DNA from 4 places in the Brevibacillus nigriterrae genome. Region 1 is predicted to be linked to each of the others. Evidence: riboswitches for the same ligand, from Rfam matches in the RefSeq annotation. Region 1 holds a riboswitch; each other region holds the start of a gene.

Region 1 (4,928 bases):
AAAGGCAAAGCTGAGTGGTATCAAAACTTTATTACACGAGTCTGTAAAGTGGAACGAGAGAATGATAGACTTCAAAAACCGATTCTTTAGGAATCGGTTTTATTATTGTGCAATTCAATCGCCCGGCGTAAGCGACAAATCCCTTCTTCGATCAACTGCTCATCCGCCCAGGAGTAAGTGAGTCGAACAAACCCTGATTCAGCACCAAACACGCTGCCCGGCGTAAACAGGACGCCTCCCTGAATCCCTCGGGCAAGCAGGAGCTCATCAGGAATCGGCTGATGGAGTTGACACCAGATATGATAACTTCCTTCGGGCTGGTTCCAGATCGCTTTGTCTGACAGATGCTTGGACAGCGCATGGAGTGTGGTATCACGCCTTCTGGTCAAATGGCCTCTGATTTGCAACGTTTGCTTTTCCCAGTGTCCTTTTGCCAGATAAGCAAAGAGCAATCGCTGGGCAATGGAGCTGGTTCCATAGTCCATCTGCTGCTTGGCATCAGACAGCCTCTCAATGACGGTTTTTGGGCCTGCAATCCAGCCAATGCGCAGACCGGGAGATACGGTTTTGGACAGCGAGCCGATATAGATGACGGAGCCATTCTTCTGGTCGATTGCTTTGAGTGGAACAGGAGGAATTTCGCTGTGATTCAGTGTAATGGTACCGAATGCATCATCCTCAACAATGGGGATACGCAGTTCCTCACAGATTCGCAGCAATTCCTTGCGACGGGATAAAGAGAGTGTTGTCCCGGTTGGATTGTGGTAGGTCGGGTTGGTGAAGATCATGCGAATCCTGTGTTTTTTGTACAACGCAACAATTTCATCGGGTTTGAGGCCCTCCTGATCAACAGGCAGACGGTGAAGCCGAAGTCCTGCTGAAACAAACAAGGGCAAGGAATAGGTGTACGAGGGGCATTCCATCGCAATGGCATCGCCAGGGTTCAGCAAGCATTGGGTAATGATATGAAGGGCTTGCTGTGCGCCTGATGTAACCATAATTTCTTCAGGTGTGATTGAGATAGAAAAGTGTTTTTTCAGATGAAGAGAAATCGCTTCCCTGAGATCAGGGTCTCCTTTTGGATGCAAATAGTTGAGCGATACTAAAGAAGTTTCTTCTCGAAGCAGACCCTCCAAAATGGATGCAGGCATCAGTGATGGGGCCAGCTCCGCTTTTGCTAAATTAATAATGGAGCGGTCCATGGCAGCTTCTCGCACCTGTTTGACTAAAGGCAATGCAGGCAGGAATGTCCCACCACTCGTGTAATGCTGCCAATTTGGAATATTGCGAGGCGCAACACCCCAGTGGTGATGAGTAACCCACGTTCCACTGCCCTGAGCGGAAGTGATCAGGCCGGTTGCACGCAATTCTTCATAGGCAGCCGTGACTGTGCTGCGGTTCACCTGAAGGGCTCCTGCAAGCTCTCGTTCCGTTGGCAAGAGAGCACCAGGAGCAAGCTCACCGCACATAATTTGCTCTTCATAAAAACGGGCAATTTGTTTATAAATCGGTTCATTCGCTGATTTATCCGGTTTCCACTGCATTGGTTTGGCCTCACTTCCACTTTAAATCAAAATTGGCTGGTTACGAGATGAGCCAATTGGTTGGAGACATAGATACTCTTTCACTTTACCATATAAGATAACCAATGGATGATAGGGAAGTGGAGAAGAATGGCTCACATGAGCAATGAAACAAAAGGAATGATCTACGGGTTACTCGGTGTAATTGGATTTAGCCTGACATTGCCCACGACCAAAATAGCAGTCTCCTTTTTTGACCCGATTGTTGTTGGCTTAGGCAGAGCGATTATCGCTGCCATTCTTGCTGCGATTCTTCTCTTGATCCGACGAGAGAGGATTCCTTCCGCAAAAGAGCTAAAAAGCTTAGGCATCGTATCGCTAGGCGTCATTGTCGGATTTCCCTTGTTGTCTGCCTGGGCAATGCAACGAGTTCCGGCTACGCATGGAGCGATTGTACTGGCACTCCTGCCATTGGCGACAGCAGGTGCAGCCACTTTTTTTGCAGGTGAGAGGCCATCTCGCAGCTTCTGGCTGGCAAGTGTCGTAGGAAGCTTGGCTGTACTGGCTTATGCCGTCTATTCGGGTGTGGGTCATCTCCAATTGGCTGATCTAGCCTTGGCAGGTGCGGTAGTGGCAGCCGCAATCGGTTATGCAGAAGGCGGTAAATTAGCCCGAACGATGGGGGGCTGGCAGGTCATCAGTTGGGCACTAGTCATTGCATGCCCGTTCCTGCTTATTCCGGTAGCCGTCCAGTTACCTGCTAACCTATGGCAGGCTCCCATGGACGTTTGGATCAGTTTTGGATATGTCAGTATCATTAGTCAGTTTGTCGGATTCTTTGCCTGGTATCGTGGCTTAGCTCTCGGAGGGGTGGCAAGGGTAAGTCAGACACAGTATCTGCAACCGTTTTTCACAATCGTTGGTTCGGCGATCATTCTGGGTGAAACAATCACATGGGTCTCGGTCGTTGCTGCAATGATTGTAATTTCGGCAGTTGCGAGGGGAAAGAATGCGCCTGTGAAAATAGCAACTCCAAGTCAAAAAGCCTCTGTAGGTTAACCTGCCTGCATAGGCTTTTTGACTTAATTGTTAATGTTGCCTCGAGAAAGGCGAATCATTGTTCACGAATATTTTACATATTCAGCCTTTTTTCGAATGTAATCGACATAAAAGTGATAAGTGTCACTGTGAAATGTTGTTAATTTTGTTACTATTCATTGAAATATTTCGAAGTTATCGAACAGGGCAAACATATCCGAAAGGTATGGACGCAAAGCTACGGATCTAAGGTTCTCATCGGACTAAGATAGCCGGGTTGCCGTTTACTTTACTGATGTAACAAAGAGGTAGATGGTGAAGGCTATAGGTGTATAGTCTTCTTTTTTTATGCTCGATTCCCTTCGAAACCAATAAATAGTAGAAAGAAGGAACCGTATGGCGGGAGAGAAAAACAGTCGTCTTATTCCATTCATCCTCTTGATTCTGATCTTGGCAATCGTTCAACCTGTTGCAGCAGCAGGCTCTACCAATGCGAGCAAACCTGTTGTGTACAGTGTCACAGATGTAATCAAAAAAATCTCTCCAAGCGTGGTAGCCATCATCGGAAAGCCCGAAGAAGATGGTATTCCGCAAACGAAAGACCGATTTAACCTGATGCACGGCACAGGCGTCATTATTAAGGCGGATGGCTGGATTGTTACCAATGCTCACGTGGTAAAAGAGATGAAGCAAATTATCGTAGTAACGGCCAATGGTACGCAATATCCTGGACAAGCCACTCATATTGATGAAGAAAGCGATTTGGCTCTTGTCAAAATAAACGCCAAAGCTCTACCGACAGCGACCTTGGCGCCCAAATTGAATGTACAAGTTGGCGAGACAGTTGTAGCCATCGGAACGCCGATTTCATTTACTCTGCGCAACTCCGCTACTGTTGGGGTGGTCAGTGGAGTGGATCGCTCTGCTTTTTCTACCTATCGTTTGCTTCAAACAGATGCTGCGATTAACCCGGGTAATAGTGGAGGCCCACTTGTTAATTTAAAAGGGGAAGTCGTTGGCATCAATTCGCTCAAATATGTGTCAGTCGGTATTGATAACCTTAGCTTCGCCATTCCATCCGATACCGTAAACTACGTCCTTTCCCATTTCTTTACCTATGGAAAAGTGAAAAGAGCGTACCTGGGAGCGGAACTGGAAGAGAGCTGGGCAGCAGTAGTTGGTTTGCCAACCAATGAACCGCTTACGGTCAGCTCGGTAGAACCGGGTTCTCCAGCAGATCAAGCTGGATTAAAACCGGGTGATCTGGTTTATTCCATCGACAAAATCAACATCACCACATTGGTTGATTTTAATGAACAACTGAAAAAGTACCTTCCGGGAAAAAAAGCCGTTTTGATGGTTCAATCAAATGGTGATCTTGTCCAGCGAACGGTTACTTTTGCAGAGTTTAATAAATAAAAATGGGGGAGCGAGAAATGAAGAAATTTTTATTATCGATGGTGAGTCTACTGCTCGTATTTTCGCTTACTGGTGGACTTGCATCGGCTGATTCCGTAACCATTAAAATAAAAACGGGCAGTAATTCAGTAACAATCAATGGGGTTCAATCAACTGTAGAAACACCCTATGTACAAAACGGGCTAGCAATGGTTCCGCTCAGTGTCATCACCAAAGCATTTGGAGCAACACTCTCCTTTGACTCCAAGACACAAACAGTCGGACTGGCTTATGGAAGCAAATCGATCCAGTTCAAGGCTGGCAGCAACAAGGCAAAAGTGAACGGGAAAGAAGTAACACTTCCTGTTGCACCGCAAATGAAAAACAACACATTGATGGTTCCATTGAAATTCGTAGCTGAAACATTGGGCGCAACGGTTTCCTATGACCAAAATACGAAAGAAATCGTGTTAACGGGGAACAGCGCAACTGCCACTACTCCTGGGAACGGCTTTAATGAAGATGTAGGAAAAACGAAAATTGGCGATAGCTACATTGGTTGGACCATGAGATATCCGTCAGGTCTTGTGAAGAATGACCAAAGCTTTAAAGGAGATTGGGTCAGCTTCAAGGATGCGAAGGACGAGTATGAGCTTCGTATTTTCATTGATGAAGAACAGCCAGAGAACTACTCAAATGACGGATTGGTGAAGGTGCTACTTGAGGGTATGGAAGGTACCATTCTCTCTAAAGGGTTCGTGAAAGAAGGCAACCTGCAGTATGCAAGGGCCGTAACCAAAGAACATGGGGATTCAATCACAGAACACCGTGCCTATCAGAATAAAGATCGAATTTTCTATATCATGCTTACCGTAAACAAAGAGGATAACTTTAAAAATCCATTGAAATACCGTGCTTATAAAGATTTGTTGGACAGTTTCACAGCTTCTTTTGACAAAAATGATAAAA
Region 2 (4,928 bases), on a different contig from region 1:
TGCCAAAAGTACTTTCTTTATATCGTTTATCAAATTCCCGCTGCAAATCTGCGTTGTCAAAAGTGATATTTACCTTCTTTTTATTGCCCATTGCATCAATTACATAAAAACTGGATGAACTGGATTGACCGTTGGATAAGCGCACGGTGAGACTTGCCTTATGATTTCCTACCATAAATTCAAACTTTTGTTTCCCGGCGGTAAAGAGCGAATCGGCAGATGGTGGTTTTGGCGGGTAGTTATGATTGTTGACCTGCTGGTAGATTAAGTTGGAATAGCCTTGTCTCAGCGTATTTAATTTGGCTTGAGCGTTTTCGAGTAATGTCGTCTTGATTCCCGTGGGTGCATCTGAAAGAGCAGAGGCTAACTCATCGGATCGAGCAGTTACCCATTTGTTCAATTCCACTAGGTATTGGTCAAGTTTGTCTTTCGAAATAAAGCCGGATTCGTTTTTGATCGCAGATTCCATATTTTGCAGGTAATTGCTGCCCGTGTAGGATAACTGCTTATCCCAATCCGTGTATGTCGTGCGTGCATCAATGGTTAAGATCCGATTGGCGATAATCAGATCCTCGACGTCAGACCATATTTCTACATCCAGTTGATTGATTAAATTTTCTCCGTCAAGCCATAGTTCGGCAGCTTCATCCGATGTAATTAATAGGTCTTTCTCTGCCTGTTCAAGTCGTGTAGCCAAATCATCCAAGCTGCTTTGCAGCCACTCCATATGCTGATTTAATAATTCTGGCACCTCATCATTATTGAACCCATTTCGATCCTCATCGAGGCGTCTAAATACCGATTCAATGTACTGATTCTGGCTTTGAGGAAGTGATTGCAACCAATTCTCGTAAACTGGATTTACAGGGGGTGGTTCCTCCGAAGAAGCAAGAGCCATCCTTGGAGCCGAATAGGTGCTGAGGTTTTCGTTTGTACTGTCTGTATAACTGCTTTTTTCATAGATGGCAGCCAATTCACCTGAATTACTGGATTGTACTGATTTGCTTTTCTCTGGTGTAGGACTAGAAGTAGAATAAGTACGGCTAACCGTATTCACATTCCCATTCGAAATTCTCACAGTAAAGCTCCTTTCACCAATCGTTTTGCCGCTTTTTTTACAGAACTTTTGTTATGCTCGGAGTAATCCTGGGCAAAAGGGAGGATTTCTAATCCGAGCGAAGGGCAACTCTTGACAACATGACACAGATTGACAAGCACACGTGCCAGATGTTTTTCGTTCCATAAGGGAAGTACACTTTTGAGAATGGGGTAAACTTCTTGTGCAGTATATACGCTTGCCTTGGCATAGTTGCCCAAACAATCAATGGCATAATCTCGTACAATCGTACTTTTGTCTCCTTGAATCATATCAGACAACTTTGACAGGACAGGGGCAATCTGTTCTGGAACAAGTGGTGCGATCAGGGATATGGCATGCATAGCCTCCCACCGCACACGAGTTGATTTGTGGTTGAACAGCCCAATTAACTGGTCAGCAAAGCTGGCAATCAGCTTGGGCTTTTGTTCTGCTACCTTGGTAAAAACCTCTGCACAGTCCCCAACAAGGGCTTGGTCACTGCTAGTTAGCCCTTCGCCAAGCACCAAAAGCAGGTCTGGCTGTTCTACACAGTGAGCGGCAACATGCCGATTGGATGCCTCTGTTTGATCGCCTGTTTGAGAGGAAAGCTGAGAGAGAATCGTCATCATGAATCTCCTATGTCTGGAATATATCTCTAGTTTACCATCTTAACAAAATATGACAAAAAATTTTTATCGACCGAAAGAAAAAAAGGGGGCCAATGCCTCCTTTTTTTCTTATCAAGATTTACTTAATAGCAGAAATTTTCTTATCGTTCGACAAAAAATTCAAAAATATGTAACAAAATTGTTTGAAATGTGGTTCAATAGGGAATAGGTATTTATACTTATAGCAAGGTAATAATAATTAAAAATTAACATGCTACGAAAACGCAAACTCTGTCGAAAGAGGAGGACGCAAAGCCACGGGTCTTTGGCTCAACCAAGTGATAGCCGGGCTACCGAATAGCGTTACATACCAATGTAATCTATTCCTGTAATGAAAAGCTATTCTTCAAGGTACTCATGACAGCACTATTACTGGGAGGAAGGATTTATGAAATTATCGGTTGGAAAAAAGTTGTATGCAGGCTTTATCATTGTTCTTCTGTTAGCTTCTTTCATCAGTGCAATAAGTTTCTATCAGATTTCAAACCTGGATACCACGTATAAATTTTTATTGGATGACCGTGTAAAAAAGGTAATTCTCGTCAAAGACATGGTTTCCGAGCTGAGAGAAGAGTTCAAAAGCATTCGAGGTTACCTGCTTTCTGATAATCCGAAACAGTTGGAGCAGTTTAATGAAGCCAAGAAGCGGTTTGATAATTTGTCCAAAGAGCTTGATCCAATGCTTACCCTCCCGAAAGGAAGGCAATTATTTGCGGATTTGACGCAAATAAGCGATGAGTATGCTGCATTTTCTACGGAACTACTGGCATTGAAAAAGGCAGGAAAAAACAAGGAGTACAGCAACCTGATAGCAACAACAGGAACTGACTTGGGGAATCGATTCGCTGCCAAGGCTGACGAGTTCATCTCGTACCAACAGGAACTGCTCGATCAGACTCTCCAAGAAACAAACGAAGACGTTAGCTTCAGTAAAACCCTATTGATTACGGTAAGTGTGACCGCGATCCTCTTGGGGCTTGGCATTGCCTTTGTCATGAATCGTGCCATCAGTGTGCCGGTAACCCGGATGTCACAAGCAGCACAGGAAATCGCATCTGGCAACCTTACCATTGAAGACATCTCCGTAAAAAGCAAAGATGAGATCGGTGATTTGGGTCAAGCCTTTAATCAGATGAAACTGAATCTGCAGGTTCTCTTGCGACAAGTAGGAGGAAATGCAGAGCAGGTAGCAGCTTCAGCAGAAGAATTAATGGCAAGCAGTTTGCAGACCAGTAAGGCAACCGAACAAATCACCAGCTCCATGATGGAGATGTCTAGTGGCATCGAGGAAATTTCTGCGAGCACCAATGAGGTAACAGTGGCTTCGAATGATGCATTGAAGGTTGCTAAAGAAGGCAACGAAAGCATCCATCAGGCAATTAAACAAATGAATGCAATCAGCACAACCGTAAATGATCTGGCGAAATCGGTAAAAGGCATGGGCGAACAATCGACAGAAATTGGTCAAATTGTGCAAGTTATTAATGGTATTGCTGCCCAGACCAACCTGCTTGCACTGAACGCAGCGATTGAAGCGGCGCGAGCGGGCGAACATGGCAGAGGATTTGCGGTGGTAGCCGATGAAGTGCGCAAGCTGGCCGAACAATCCTCTCGATCAACCGAGCAAATCGGCAAGATCATCGCTTCCATTCAGCATCTAACTGATGATGCAGTCCGTTCGATGGAAAAGAGTCTGAACGAAGTGAATACAGGAATCAATCTGGTTGAGCAATCAGGAGAAAACTTCGGCAAAATTCAAGAATCAGTGCAGAGTGTAGCAACCCTGATGATGGAGTGCTCTGCAGCATCTGAGCAAATGGCTGCAAGTACGGAGGAAGTTTCTGCCGCGGGACAAGAACAACTGGCTTCCATGGAAGAAATCTCAGCATCGGCAACTGCTTTAGCCAAAATGGCAGAACAGTTGAACATGGTTGTTGCGAAATTCAGATACTAAACAAGAATTCGATATCGTCATACGAAAAAATCCCTTGGGTCAACCCAAGGGATTTTTGTGTAATACGAAAGGAATTTTTACGTTTTACGCAAGTGAATAGCGGAAATCAGATGATTGGCCCCTTTTTCCAGAATCAGATCAGCCCGGGTACGTGTAGGAAGGATATTCTCTACCAGATTAACCGCATTGATCTCACGCCATATTCCTTCCGCCACTTGAGAGGCTTCCTCATTTGTTAATGTTGAATAACGATGGAAGTACGATTGGGGATTGGCGAAGGCAGTATGACGCAAGATCTTGAACCGCTCTACATACCAGCGGGAGATGTCCATTTCATCAGCATCCACATAAATGGAGAAATCAAAGAAGTCGGATACGAACACCTGTGGAATCTGACTGGATTTGTTGCCAGAATCCGTTTGCAATACATTCAACCCTTCTACGATCACAATATCTGGTTTCTCAATTACCAGCTTTTCGTCAGGAAGTATGTCGTATGCCAAATGAGAGTAGACAGGTGCTTCTACCCGTGAGCGCCCCGATTTAATGTCCGCAATACATTGAATGAGGCGGCGAATATCGTAGCTTTCAGGAAATCCTTTCCGCTTCATCAGCCCTCTTTGCTCCAGAATCCGGTTTGGATACAGAAATCCATCAGTGGTCACAAGAGCTACCTTCGGATGGTTTGGCCAATGGGAAAGCAATGCTTGCAGGATTCGGGCGGTTGTGCTTTTGCCTACTGCTACACTGCCAGCAATTCCAATGATATAAGGAACTTTTTCCGTCTTATTTCCCAAGAATTGATTGGTTGCCCCGTGAAGCTGCTGGGTCGCTCCCACATACAAATTGAGCAGACGGGAGAGGGGGAGATAGATTTCTGTAATCTCTTTCAAGGAAAGATGTTCGTTGATTCCTTGAAGCTTGGACAGGTCATTTTCAGACAAGGACAACGGAGTGGCTTTACGTAAGCGCTCCCATTCATCCCGAGCAAAATTGATATAAGGAGAATAAATGTGATTCGACATTTGATAAAGGCCCCTTTAAGGAAAAAAGTGCATTGTACAGGCATTATATCACAGAATAGTGACAATCCTAGTACAGTTTATGGGTAATAAACCTGAGAAACAAGATGGACCCCATGATCAAACATTTTGTAATGGAGAGCATATACTTTTTTTTATCGATAAAAACTTTCAGTCAGTGATATCTATCATATTTTGGAAACATT
Region 3 (4,928 bases), on a different contig from region 1:
TGAAAAGGGTGATAAGTACAACTTTGCCACCAAGAAGTTCACCCTCGATAAATCAAAAACACTGATCCCAAAAGGGAGTGAGTATTACGAAGGGAATGCGCTGAACACGAATATCTTTGGTTCGGACGCTGCCAAGTTTGCCCTGCTGGACGATTTAGTCGATAATACGGCAGCGGAATTCCGCGGGATGGCGTTTAGTCTCGACAAGGAAAACAAGGGGAAGGGAGTAACTGTGGTATTCAGCAAAACCGCCAATACAGAGGGATATTACGATGCAACTGAATACGCCTCATCTGCCCTTCATGTCAGAATGGATATCCTTCCGATTGAAGTCAAGGTAAAAGAATTGAAATAGGTGTAATAGACGAAATGCTTGCATTGTATGAGTAGTCTACCATTTGAGTGGAGGAGTGATTTACTTGCGAACAAAATGGTCTGTCTCCAAAATGGTAATCAGCACGGTTCTCTCGGCAGGTCATCTTCTTAGCCTGGGAACGGTAACAGCAGCGCCAGCTCCTTACTCGTATTACACCCACGGCAACGCAACAGACGTCTCTACAGCAACTTCGTTCGGAGAGGTGTTCATGGGGGGAAGCACTGATGTAGATGAAGCATTTGTTTGGATGAGTGAAAAGGCAAACGGAGGTGACTTTCTCATTCTCCGTGCTTCGGGGACAGATGCCTACAACCCTTACATTTATGACCTTGCACAAACAGCCGGAACACCTTTGAATTCAGTAAATACTTTGATCGTAAATGATTTGGCAATAGCGGGTTCCCATTCTTTTGTCATCGATAAAATCAATCATGCGGAAGCCATTTTCTTTGCTGGTGGCAATCAAGCGGATTACGTAAATTTCCTGAAAGGTACTCCAGCATTAGACGCCCTCAATAATCGAATTGCCCAAGGCATTCCGTTTGGTGGCACGAGTGCCGGGCTGGCTATTCAAGGAGAACATAGCTATGATGCAATTGCCACCAAGAGCAAGACCCTTGATTCTCCTACTGCCTTGAATAATCCATACAATTCACTGATTTCCCTGACCCATGGCTTAATTGAGACACCGGTCAATGGGCACCTCATCACAGACAGTCACTTCGAACAGCGTGATCGAATGGGGCGCTTCCTTACCTTCCTCGCCAGAAATATTCAAGACGGCTTCGAAGCCGCTGACCAGGCAAAAGGCATGGCGGTGAACGAAATGACAGCCCTTCTCGTGGAACAGGACGGAACAGCAACGGTAGTTGTGCAGCCTGGGGCTACTAACCCGGGAGTGTACATGGCTCAAAGCAACCAGGCTCCATCCGTATGCCAAAATGGCACACCGCTAACCTTTACCAATATTTCGATTTACAAGCTGACAGAAGGAGATAGCTTCAATCTAAATACTTGGACCGGGTCTGGTGGATTGTCTTACAGTGTGAACGTGAACAATGGTGTAGTAACTTCGTCAACGGGCAATATATATGGAACAGAATAGCTGCAGGTAATGACTGGTCGCCTTGTCTGAAATAATGACGGGGCGGCTTTTTTATATGTGGAATAGACTGTAAAATCTCTTTACATAGCATACAGGGGTATAGTATTATCAAAACAAAAAATCTCAACTAGGAGGCAAACTATGAAAATTCTGTTACTTGGTGCAAACGGGACGATTGGGAGTGCGATTCAAAACGAACTCCAATCCAATAATGAAATCATCTCAGCAGGAAGAAGCGGGGCCGATATTGCAGTTGATATAACGTCACCAGAAAGCATTAAAGCGATGTATCAAACCGTTGGCAAAGTCGATGCCGTGATTAGCACACCGGGTCAAGTTTTTTTCGGACCGCTTTCGGAGTTAACGCCTGAAAACAACGAGATCGCAATCCAAAGCAAACTGAAAGGACAAGTTAATCTTGTTTTACTGGGAATGGACCATGTGAACGATGGGGGGAGCTTTACGTTGACGACCGGAATTACCATGGATGATCCGATCAAAGGCGGAGCATCAGCAGCCATGGCCTGTGGAGCAATTCGAGCTTTTGTCCAGGCTGCAGCAATCGAAATGCCACGGGGTATTCGGATTAACAATGTGAGCCCCAATGTCTTGGTGGAGTCATTTGAAAAGTATCGTCCGTATTTTCCCGGTTTCGAACCTGTACCTGCCAGCAGAGTAGCCTTGGCTTACCGAAAAAGCGTGGAAGGAGCTCAGACAGGACAGACCTATAAAGTATACTGAATGGCATCTCCTGCTTCCGGTTGGATTGACGAAACAGGCAGCCGATCTGTAACTGGGGCAGTGAACGAACAAAAGTATCAGATTTTTAACAATTACTTAAAATGAATTGTATTTTTAAAATCGAAGTAGTATAAAAAGAGTGTAGTTCTAAATAACTAGGTCTAATTACATAGAGGAAGCGAAGAACAGATATCTTTACTTGGGCGCTTAGATATCTGGGAGCGAGTAGCGCAACCGACCTACAGTTTTGTAGGTCTTTTTTTTCTCAAGCAGGTTTCAATCAAGGAGATGAGTTCATCATGGATTACGCTGTTTTTGTTACGATTGTCATTACTTCATACGTTTGCTTAACTGTATGGTTGAAGCGCATCCTGAAGGCAAGAGGTTATGAACAAAAACAGATTATGGGTCGATCCCAATCGTTCATCTGGGGCTTGCTTGCTCTCGTTCTTCTCTTTGGCTGGTTTTTTGTCAATCAGGCAGAAGAGGATGAAGTGGCAAAAATCAAGACACCGCTTGAAGGATTGGCCCCTGTTTTCTCCAAGATTCTGCAGGATGAAGGACATGCTCGTATACAGTTGGATACGCTCCCTTCCGACGCCCTGTATCAGCGAATGTCTGACCAAATGATCGAATGGATGAAGCTGTACCCATTTATTGAAAGTGTCTACACGATTCGCAAGCTGCCCGATGGAACGAATGTCTTGGTTGTTTGTCCGGAAGCTGACCTCAACGATAATGGCAAAATTGACTCGAGATTGGAACTTGCTGTACCGATTGGTGAGACATATCCCAATCAGCTTGCTGAATTGGAGCTGGCATTCAAAGGGGAGAGAACGTTACAAGAGACACCGTATACAGATAAATGGGGTACATGGATCAGTTCATTTGCACCAATTTATGATTCCTCTGGTAACGTAGAATCCGTACTGGGGATCGATTTTGATTACAATGAGTGGAAAGTGCGGATTGCTCATGCCCAGTTGCTTCACATGTACTTCTTGAGTGTTCCGCTAATATTATTGATCGGGTCGTATTGGATGGCATTTATGCACAGACTCAATGGCTATCAGATCATGGAAAGTCAACAACGTTACCGCCATTTGTTGAAACAATACCGAGGATTGATAGATGTATCACCTGATGCCATCATGGTTCATAATGGAAAGTTTCTGTTTGTGAATGAGAAAGGACTGCAACTGATCGGAGCAGAAACGGAAGATCAAGTACTCGGGAAAGATGTCCTGGATATTATCCATCCTGATGATAAAGAGATCATTCTCCAAAGAATCAAAGTCATTTACGATACCGGGGAAACTCAGCCACTGCAAGAAGTCAAGCTGCTTACATTGGATAATCAGATTCGTTACGTTGAAATTGCTTCAATACCCATCAAATATAACGATCATTCTGCAATCCAGGTGATTGCTAGAGATATTACGGAAAAGAAAAACATGCAGCAGGCCCTGCAAAAAAGTGAAGAGCGATTCCGAAAAATATTTGAAAAGGCCGGAATCGGAATTGGATTGCGCAAGAAGTCAGGAGAAGTCATTGAAATCAACCCGGCGTTGGAGAAAATAACTGGATTTACTCGCGAGCAACTAAAACATCTACCGATCTCCGCTATCTCAGAACCTGTGCAGCCGGAAGATGAGCTTTATGAAGAATTAATTAGTGGGAAAAGAGATTCCTATCAAGTTGAAAAATTATATTATCGCCCGGACGGACAAGTTGTCTTGGGAATTCTTACCGTCTCCCTGTTTCCTTCTGAAGATCAAACAGAAGATTATATCATCGGGCTCGTTGTAGATATTACAGAACAAAAAGAGATGCAAAAACAGTTAAGAGACAGTGAAGAAAGGTATCGTACGCTTGTCGATTATTCACCGAATGCCATTGTCGTTCACGATGGGGAAAGTTTTCTCTTTGTGAATCCTGCATGTGTAACGATCTTGGGCGCATCCTTCCATGATGAATTGATCGGACAGCCGATCATGGAGCGAATTCATCCAAACTATCGAAAATTCTCACAAGAGCGGTTGGAACTGTTACAGAAAGAAGCAAAGGCTTTGGATTGGAGCGAAGAGAAGTTCATTCGTATGGATGGAACAGTTATTGATGTAGAGGTCATGTCAACTCCATTTATTTATGAAGGCAAGCCTGTCATGCAGACAATCTTTCGAGACATCTCGGAGAAGAAGAAAGCAGAAGAAGCGTTGCACAAAGTTCAGGAGCAGTACCGTTCCGTTGTGGAACACGTGAAGGAAGTAATCTTCCAAACCGATGAACAAGGACACTGGACGTTTTTAAATCCTGCCTGGGAGGAGATCTCCGGGTTTCCCATTGCAGAAAGCTTAGGTACTTCCCTCCTTGCCTATTTGCATCCTGACGACAGGGAACGCAATCAACAGTTATTCCTGCCATTGATTGAAAAGAAACAGGATTACTGCCGACAGGAAATTCGCCTCCTGACGAGACAGGGAGGATTCCGGTGGATCGAGGTTTTTGCCCGTCTGACACGGGATGAACTAGGCCAAGTGATTGGTACATCGGGCACACTCAATGACGTGACCCAACGCAAAGAGGCTGAGGATGAGATACGGAGAAGTGAGGAGCGTTTCCGTTTGTTAACGGAGTATTCGAGTGATCTGATTACCTTGATTGATGGTAAAGGAAAAATACTCTATGCCTCTCCTGCTTGTGAAG
Region 4 (4,928 bases), on a different contig from region 1:
TTTTCTTTTCAGATGAGTAATCCAAATCGCTCCATCACCCGTTGCCCTGCAAATCGCATCATCACGCCAGGCAATTATTTCGCCGGGGTTCCCTTTTAACACATCTTCTTCATGTGCTCCAAATAAATAATATTCTTCTCCGTAAATCTTATCCAACACACCGGGTTGACTATCTCCACTGCGAATTTTCTTTGCAATTTGCTCTGTACCCATAGACCAATCAATTGCTCGATCAGCTTGCTTCATTGTGGGCAGCAAAGTTCCTTTTACATCCTCTTTACTGTAATCAAGTGGTTCCGGTTTAAAATCACCTTTTTCAAATCTCTCGACCGCCAAAAGCAATCCCTTCATAGCTGCTTCTGTAACTTCATGTCTGTACAAATTACTCTTGCTTGCATTTCTCATTTTGAAATTAACGGAAGCCCAAATGTCCCCAGCATCCATCTCTTCATTGGCTTGAAGTAAAGTTACCCCCCATTCACTTGCACCATGCAATATCGCCCAATCTAAAGATGATGGCCCTCGGTCACCCTTGATCCCAGGGTGGACAATGATACAAGTGTGATTACGCCAAATCACGTCAGGTATTGCTTTTTTTAACATCGGGGCAACAATTAAATCAGGTTTGTGTTTTTCAACTGCCTGAATCATTTCACTATCCCCAATGGCCAGATATACATCAACCTGATGTCCAATATTGGTAAGTTCATCATAAGCTCGTCGACTCATACTGTTATGAGCTGTAGTTAGAAATAGGATTTTCATTACACTCACTCCTCTAGGCATGTTTATAACTTCAATTCTTTCGTCTTTTCAATCAAATCTTGTAGTTCGAACGTAATCTCGTTAAGTGTAGAAATGAGAGTAGAAAGATTCTCCACAGATGATAGTTGCTGTTCAGATGAGGTTGCTATATTTTGAGCGTTAGTTGATGCTTGTTCTGCAAAAGATGCCATTTCTTGAATAGATGCTAATGCTTCTTGTGCTCCACCTGAAACCCCTTCCGTTGAGTATGATATCCTCTTAATTTGATCAGCTACTTCATCAATAGACGTATGTATTCTTTCAAATATTTCTCCTGTTTCCTGCACAAGCTCTAATCCGGCTTTTACTTCACTGATCACTTGATCCATGGATTTCATGGATGTGTTCGTCTCCGATTGGATTGTCTGAATAATACCAGCAATCTTGCTTGCAGAGATAGCAGATTCCTCAGCTAATTTTCTTACTTCATCCGCAACTACAGCAAATCCCTTTCCGTGCTCTCCCGCTCTTGCTGCCTCGATAGCTGCATTTAATGCCAGTAAATTCGTTTGCGAAGCAATATTTGTTATTAATCCGACAATTTCCTGGATCTCTCTTGAACGATTATCCAACAATTTAACTGTCTCAGACGTAGTGTTAACTGTGTCATTGATCGAACTCATCTGCTTGACTGTTTTTTGTATCATCGCATCACCATGTTCAGCCTCATGTGTAGTCGTTAATGACGCTTTTGATACAATCGTTGACGTTTCTGTAATTTGTTGAATATTTAATGCTACTTCTTCGATTATCTGTGCACTATCAATAGTTTGCTTTTTTTGGATACTAGCACCGCTCGAAACCTCTTGAATGTGGGAAAATATCTCCTTGATAGCCATTTGATTCGATTCATAATTACTCTTTAATTGAGAAGAAGCATTCATTAGTTTTTCAGTGGTGGAAGACAATTTTCTTATGATTCCACTTACTATTTGTTGACTCTGTTCCTTTTCATCCAAGACATCAAGCAATTTCTGCTTTTGGATTGTTTGCCAAATAATTGCACCAGAAGTCCCTAATAAAAACAAAGCATGGATAAGGACCATTGAAAAAGAGTACTGCATGTTCCCAAAAACATATTGACTAAAGAGAAAGTAACCAGCAATATGGTGAATCGCAAATATCACAGTCATGATCAATGTTAATTTGATACTCTCGTAGTAACCTATTATTGCTACTACCATAAAAATGGAAAAATGATACTCTACCATCCCATCGCCACCAGCAATCATGGAGATACTGCTAAATGTAATGGTAAGTGTATTGAAAAGTGGAATGAGCGGATGATCTTTATTGATCCGGTAAAGCACAATGGTAACGATAAATAATATCATAGGAAATACAAGGAAACCGTTTGTTACTAAACCTGATCTTTCAACATTTGAAACTTCCATATGCTGAAATAAATTTACTGAATGATGAAGAAAATGAACAAGACCTGAACACAGTAAAACGATTGAAGACAAAATCAGTATAAGGCGATTCTTAACACTCATTAACACTTTCATCTCTCCCAATATTTATTTATTTCAAACACAACTTGGTTTGATTGAAAAAGATTTTTTGACTTCTTTCGCCAATCTGACATCTTCTTGTTGGAAAAATAGATAAGAGTGAATGTTGAAAATAAAAAAGATGACTATCTAAGAATAGCCATCCTCTTATCAGCTATTCGGCAACCCGGCTATCGTGGCTCATAGAGCTTTAGACCCGTGGCTTTGCGTCCTCACCTTTCAATGAGTTTGCCTTTGTCACTAGTAAAATTTATAGATAACAATAGGAAAGATTAACCATTTATCATCTGAAATATAATAACATTTTACAACAATAAACGACAGTAAAAAAAATCACTTTATTATTAAATTTACTTTTTTGCCACAAGTTGTATTAATTGCAAATTTCACCGTTGGCCTTTATTGAATTAGAAGATAGTCATGTTCAAGATATATTATGTAGGAGGCGAAGATTGATAAAGCTAACAAGGGGGAGCGAAAATGAAAGAAGCATAAGTCTGCCATTCAGGCAAATTTATGCTTCCAATCGAAAGAAAGATATTTCAACCACCAATATAATACATTTCTATCTTTTTTTCTTTGTTTGTATAATGTAACCGTTCTTCAGAATACCGGTCAGTCCGTCCATTCCAAATTTCTTTTACAGAGGATACAATTTCTTCGAGTGAAGCTCCTTCTCTCATTAATTTGCGGAGATCAAATCCTTGGTTGGCAAACAAACAGGTATAAATCTGTCCATCAGCAGACAAACGAGCCCGTGTACAGGTTGAACAAAATGCATTCGAGACGGAAGAGATATATCCAATTTCAGCTTGGGTCCCCACATGCCGATAGCGCTTCGCCACTTCTCCAAAATACCGGGATGTGACTGCTTTTAGAGGATACTGGGCTTGAATCCGATCATGAATCTCCTGAACAGTGACCACTTGATCCATATTCCAACCATTTGAATTTCCAACATCCATAAATTCAATAAACCTTAACGTAATTTTGTGCTTTTTAAAAAAATGAACCATTGGTATAATTTGGAGATCGTTCACATCCTTTTGAACGACCATATTCACCTTTACCTCAAGCCCCGCTTCTTGCGCCGCAAATATTCCGTTTAAGATCGTACCGACTTTGATGTTTCTCCCGTTCATTTTTTGAAAAACGGAATCTTCCATTGCGTCTAAACTTACATTCACCCGCTTTAATCCAGCCTCTTTTAACGCTTGAGCATACAAGGGGAGATAATAGCCGTTTGTCGTTAAAGCAATATCGTCAATTCCGAAAATACCAGATAATTTTCTGATTAAATCTGCAAGGTTTTTCCGAAGTAAAGGTTCTCCACCTGTGAGTCTTAATTTGTTCACTCCAAGATGCGCAAACGCCTGAACAATTGTTTCGATCTCATCAAAAGATAATAGTTCCGTTTTGTTCAGGAATGTTCGATGGGCATACACTTCTTCCGGCATACAGTATGAACAGCGAAAATTACATTGGTCAATGACGGAAATACGTAAATCCTGAAGAGGCCTCTCAAGAGAATCGAGCAGGCTATTCATCTTTGTTCTCGGCTTTCCACAGTCGTTGTGATATTTTTGACTGGCTGTTCTTTCATTTCTTCCACCACATCTGATGTCAACTCACGAGTCGATTTTTTAAACTCTTTTAACGTTTGACCAACCGCTCGTCCGATTTCAGGCAATTTTTTTGGGCCAAATAAAACCAATGCAAGAATCAGAATTAAAATGAGCCCAGGAATACCAATACTGGTCATGAAATTCACCCCTCGTATAAAACTTTCTTAAAAAAATCCTTTGCGCTTTGTGCACATCACACATATTTCGTCGTGTTCCCTCAAAGTGGCAAACGAATGATTGCAGACCCCGCACTGCTTCTGATAAACGGGATATTGAACAGAGACAGCAGGCGCAATACCATCTTCTACCGAAATAGCATGCTCAGGACAGATATCCACACACAACTGACAAGATGAACAGGCTTGTGCCGAAATACTGAAACCTGTTTCCGACAGCTGAAGACATTGTCGCTCACAAAGCCTTTGGCAGGCAGCACATAACGTACAAGTCTCAAGGTTAAGCGAGATTCTGCAGAATTGATAATCAGGATAATACTTGGTCAAGTCCAAATCTTGCTGATTAAAGCGCCATTTTGCGGGTGCGAACTGCCTTACAAGTGATTGGCTTTCATTTTTCCAGAAAGAGAAAAGCTCTCTTCTCGTATACTTTACTTCTTCTTCTTCAACAGCCTTCACAGCAGTAGTGAACGGTTGCTCGCCAAGTTGAAGCAGCATAGAATTCGCTTCTTCAATTTGCTGTCTCAGCTCGTCTAGCAATGCCGGATCCTCACTGACGATCGTCCTGATCCCTTTTTTATAAGAAACCAGCAATTCCTTGACAGTAGGGAATTGCTCGCTTGTGATCACCAGTTGATTGCCAACCACTGTTCTTTTCGGGAAGATCCCCGCCACCGCCTGAACAGGACAAGCGGAAATACAGCTTCCACAATCCACACAATTCTCCCTGTCTATGTAAGGCTTGCCATCGACGAGAGAAATTCCTTCGTTCTGGCATGCTTCCAGGCATTTGTTGCACGATGAACGGG

Evidence for each region. Region 1 has a riboswitch for cyclic di-GMP ahead of ACPW7N_RS10830 (S1C family serine protease). Riboswitches for the same ligand answer to the same signal wherever they lie in the genome.
Region 2: another riboswitch for cyclic di-GMP. It lies ahead of ACPW7N_RS10655 (methyl-accepting chemotaxis protein); the one in region 1 lies ahead of ACPW7N_RS10830 (S1C family serine protease).
Region 3: another riboswitch for cyclic di-GMP. It lies ahead of ACPW7N_RS15735 (sensor domain-containing diguanylate cyclase); the one in region 1 lies ahead of ACPW7N_RS10830 (S1C family serine protease).
Region 4: another riboswitch for cyclic di-GMP. It lies ahead of ACPW7N_RS21465 (methyl-accepting chemotaxis protein); the one in region 1 lies ahead of ACPW7N_RS10830 (S1C family serine protease).

What each region holds. Positions count from the first base shown of each region.
Region 1 covers NZ_JBNCMT010000012.1:17,193-22,120, reverse strand. Annotated here, with positions in the region: gene ACPW7N_RS10845 (antibiotic biosynthesis monooxygenase family protein) at 1-90, shown strand, start outside; gene ACPW7N_RS10840 (aminotransferase-like domain-containing protein) at 87-1,544, opposite strand; gene ACPW7N_RS10835 (DMT family transporter) at 1,683-2,582, shown strand; cyclic di-GMP riboswitch class I at 2,758-2,846, shown strand; gene ACPW7N_RS10830 (S1C family serine protease) at 2,958-3,980, shown strand; gene ACPW7N_RS10825 (stalk domain-containing protein) at 3,998-4,928, shown strand, end outside.
Region 2 covers NZ_JBNCMT010000011.1:125,084-130,011, reverse strand. Annotated here, with positions in the region: gene ACPW7N_RS10665 (hypothetical protein) at 1-1,078, opposite strand, end outside; gene ACPW7N_RS10660 (hypothetical protein) at 1,075-1,704, opposite strand; cyclic di-GMP riboswitch class I at 1,960-2,044, shown strand; gene ACPW7N_RS10655 (methyl-accepting chemotaxis protein) at 2,135-3,700, shown strand; gene coaA (type I pantothenate kinase) at 3,778-4,725, opposite strand.
Region 3 covers NZ_JBNCMT010000020.1:91,789-96,716, forward strand. Annotated here, with positions in the region: gene ACPW7N_RS15720 (cyanophycinase) at 1-355, shown strand, start outside; gene ACPW7N_RS15725 (cyanophycinase) at 420-1,481, shown strand; gene ACPW7N_RS15730 (short chain dehydrogenase) at 1,623-2,222, shown strand; cyclic di-GMP riboswitch class II at 2,389-2,471, shown strand; gene ACPW7N_RS15735 (sensor domain-containing diguanylate cyclase) at 2,522-4,928, shown strand, end outside.
Region 4 covers NZ_JBNCMT010000035.1:20,256-25,183, reverse strand. Annotated here, with positions in the region: gene ACPW7N_RS21470 (hydrogenase maturation protein) at 1-765, opposite strand, end outside; gene ACPW7N_RS21465 (methyl-accepting chemotaxis protein) at 789-2,300, opposite strand; cyclic di-GMP riboswitch class I at 2,476-2,561, opposite strand; gene moaA (GTP 3',8-cyclase MoaA) at 2,861-3,865, opposite strand; gene tatA (twin-arginine translocase TatA/TatE family subunit) at 3,862-4,080, opposite strand; gene ACPW7N_RS21450 (4Fe-4S dicluster domain-containing protein) at 4,108-4,928, opposite strand, start outside.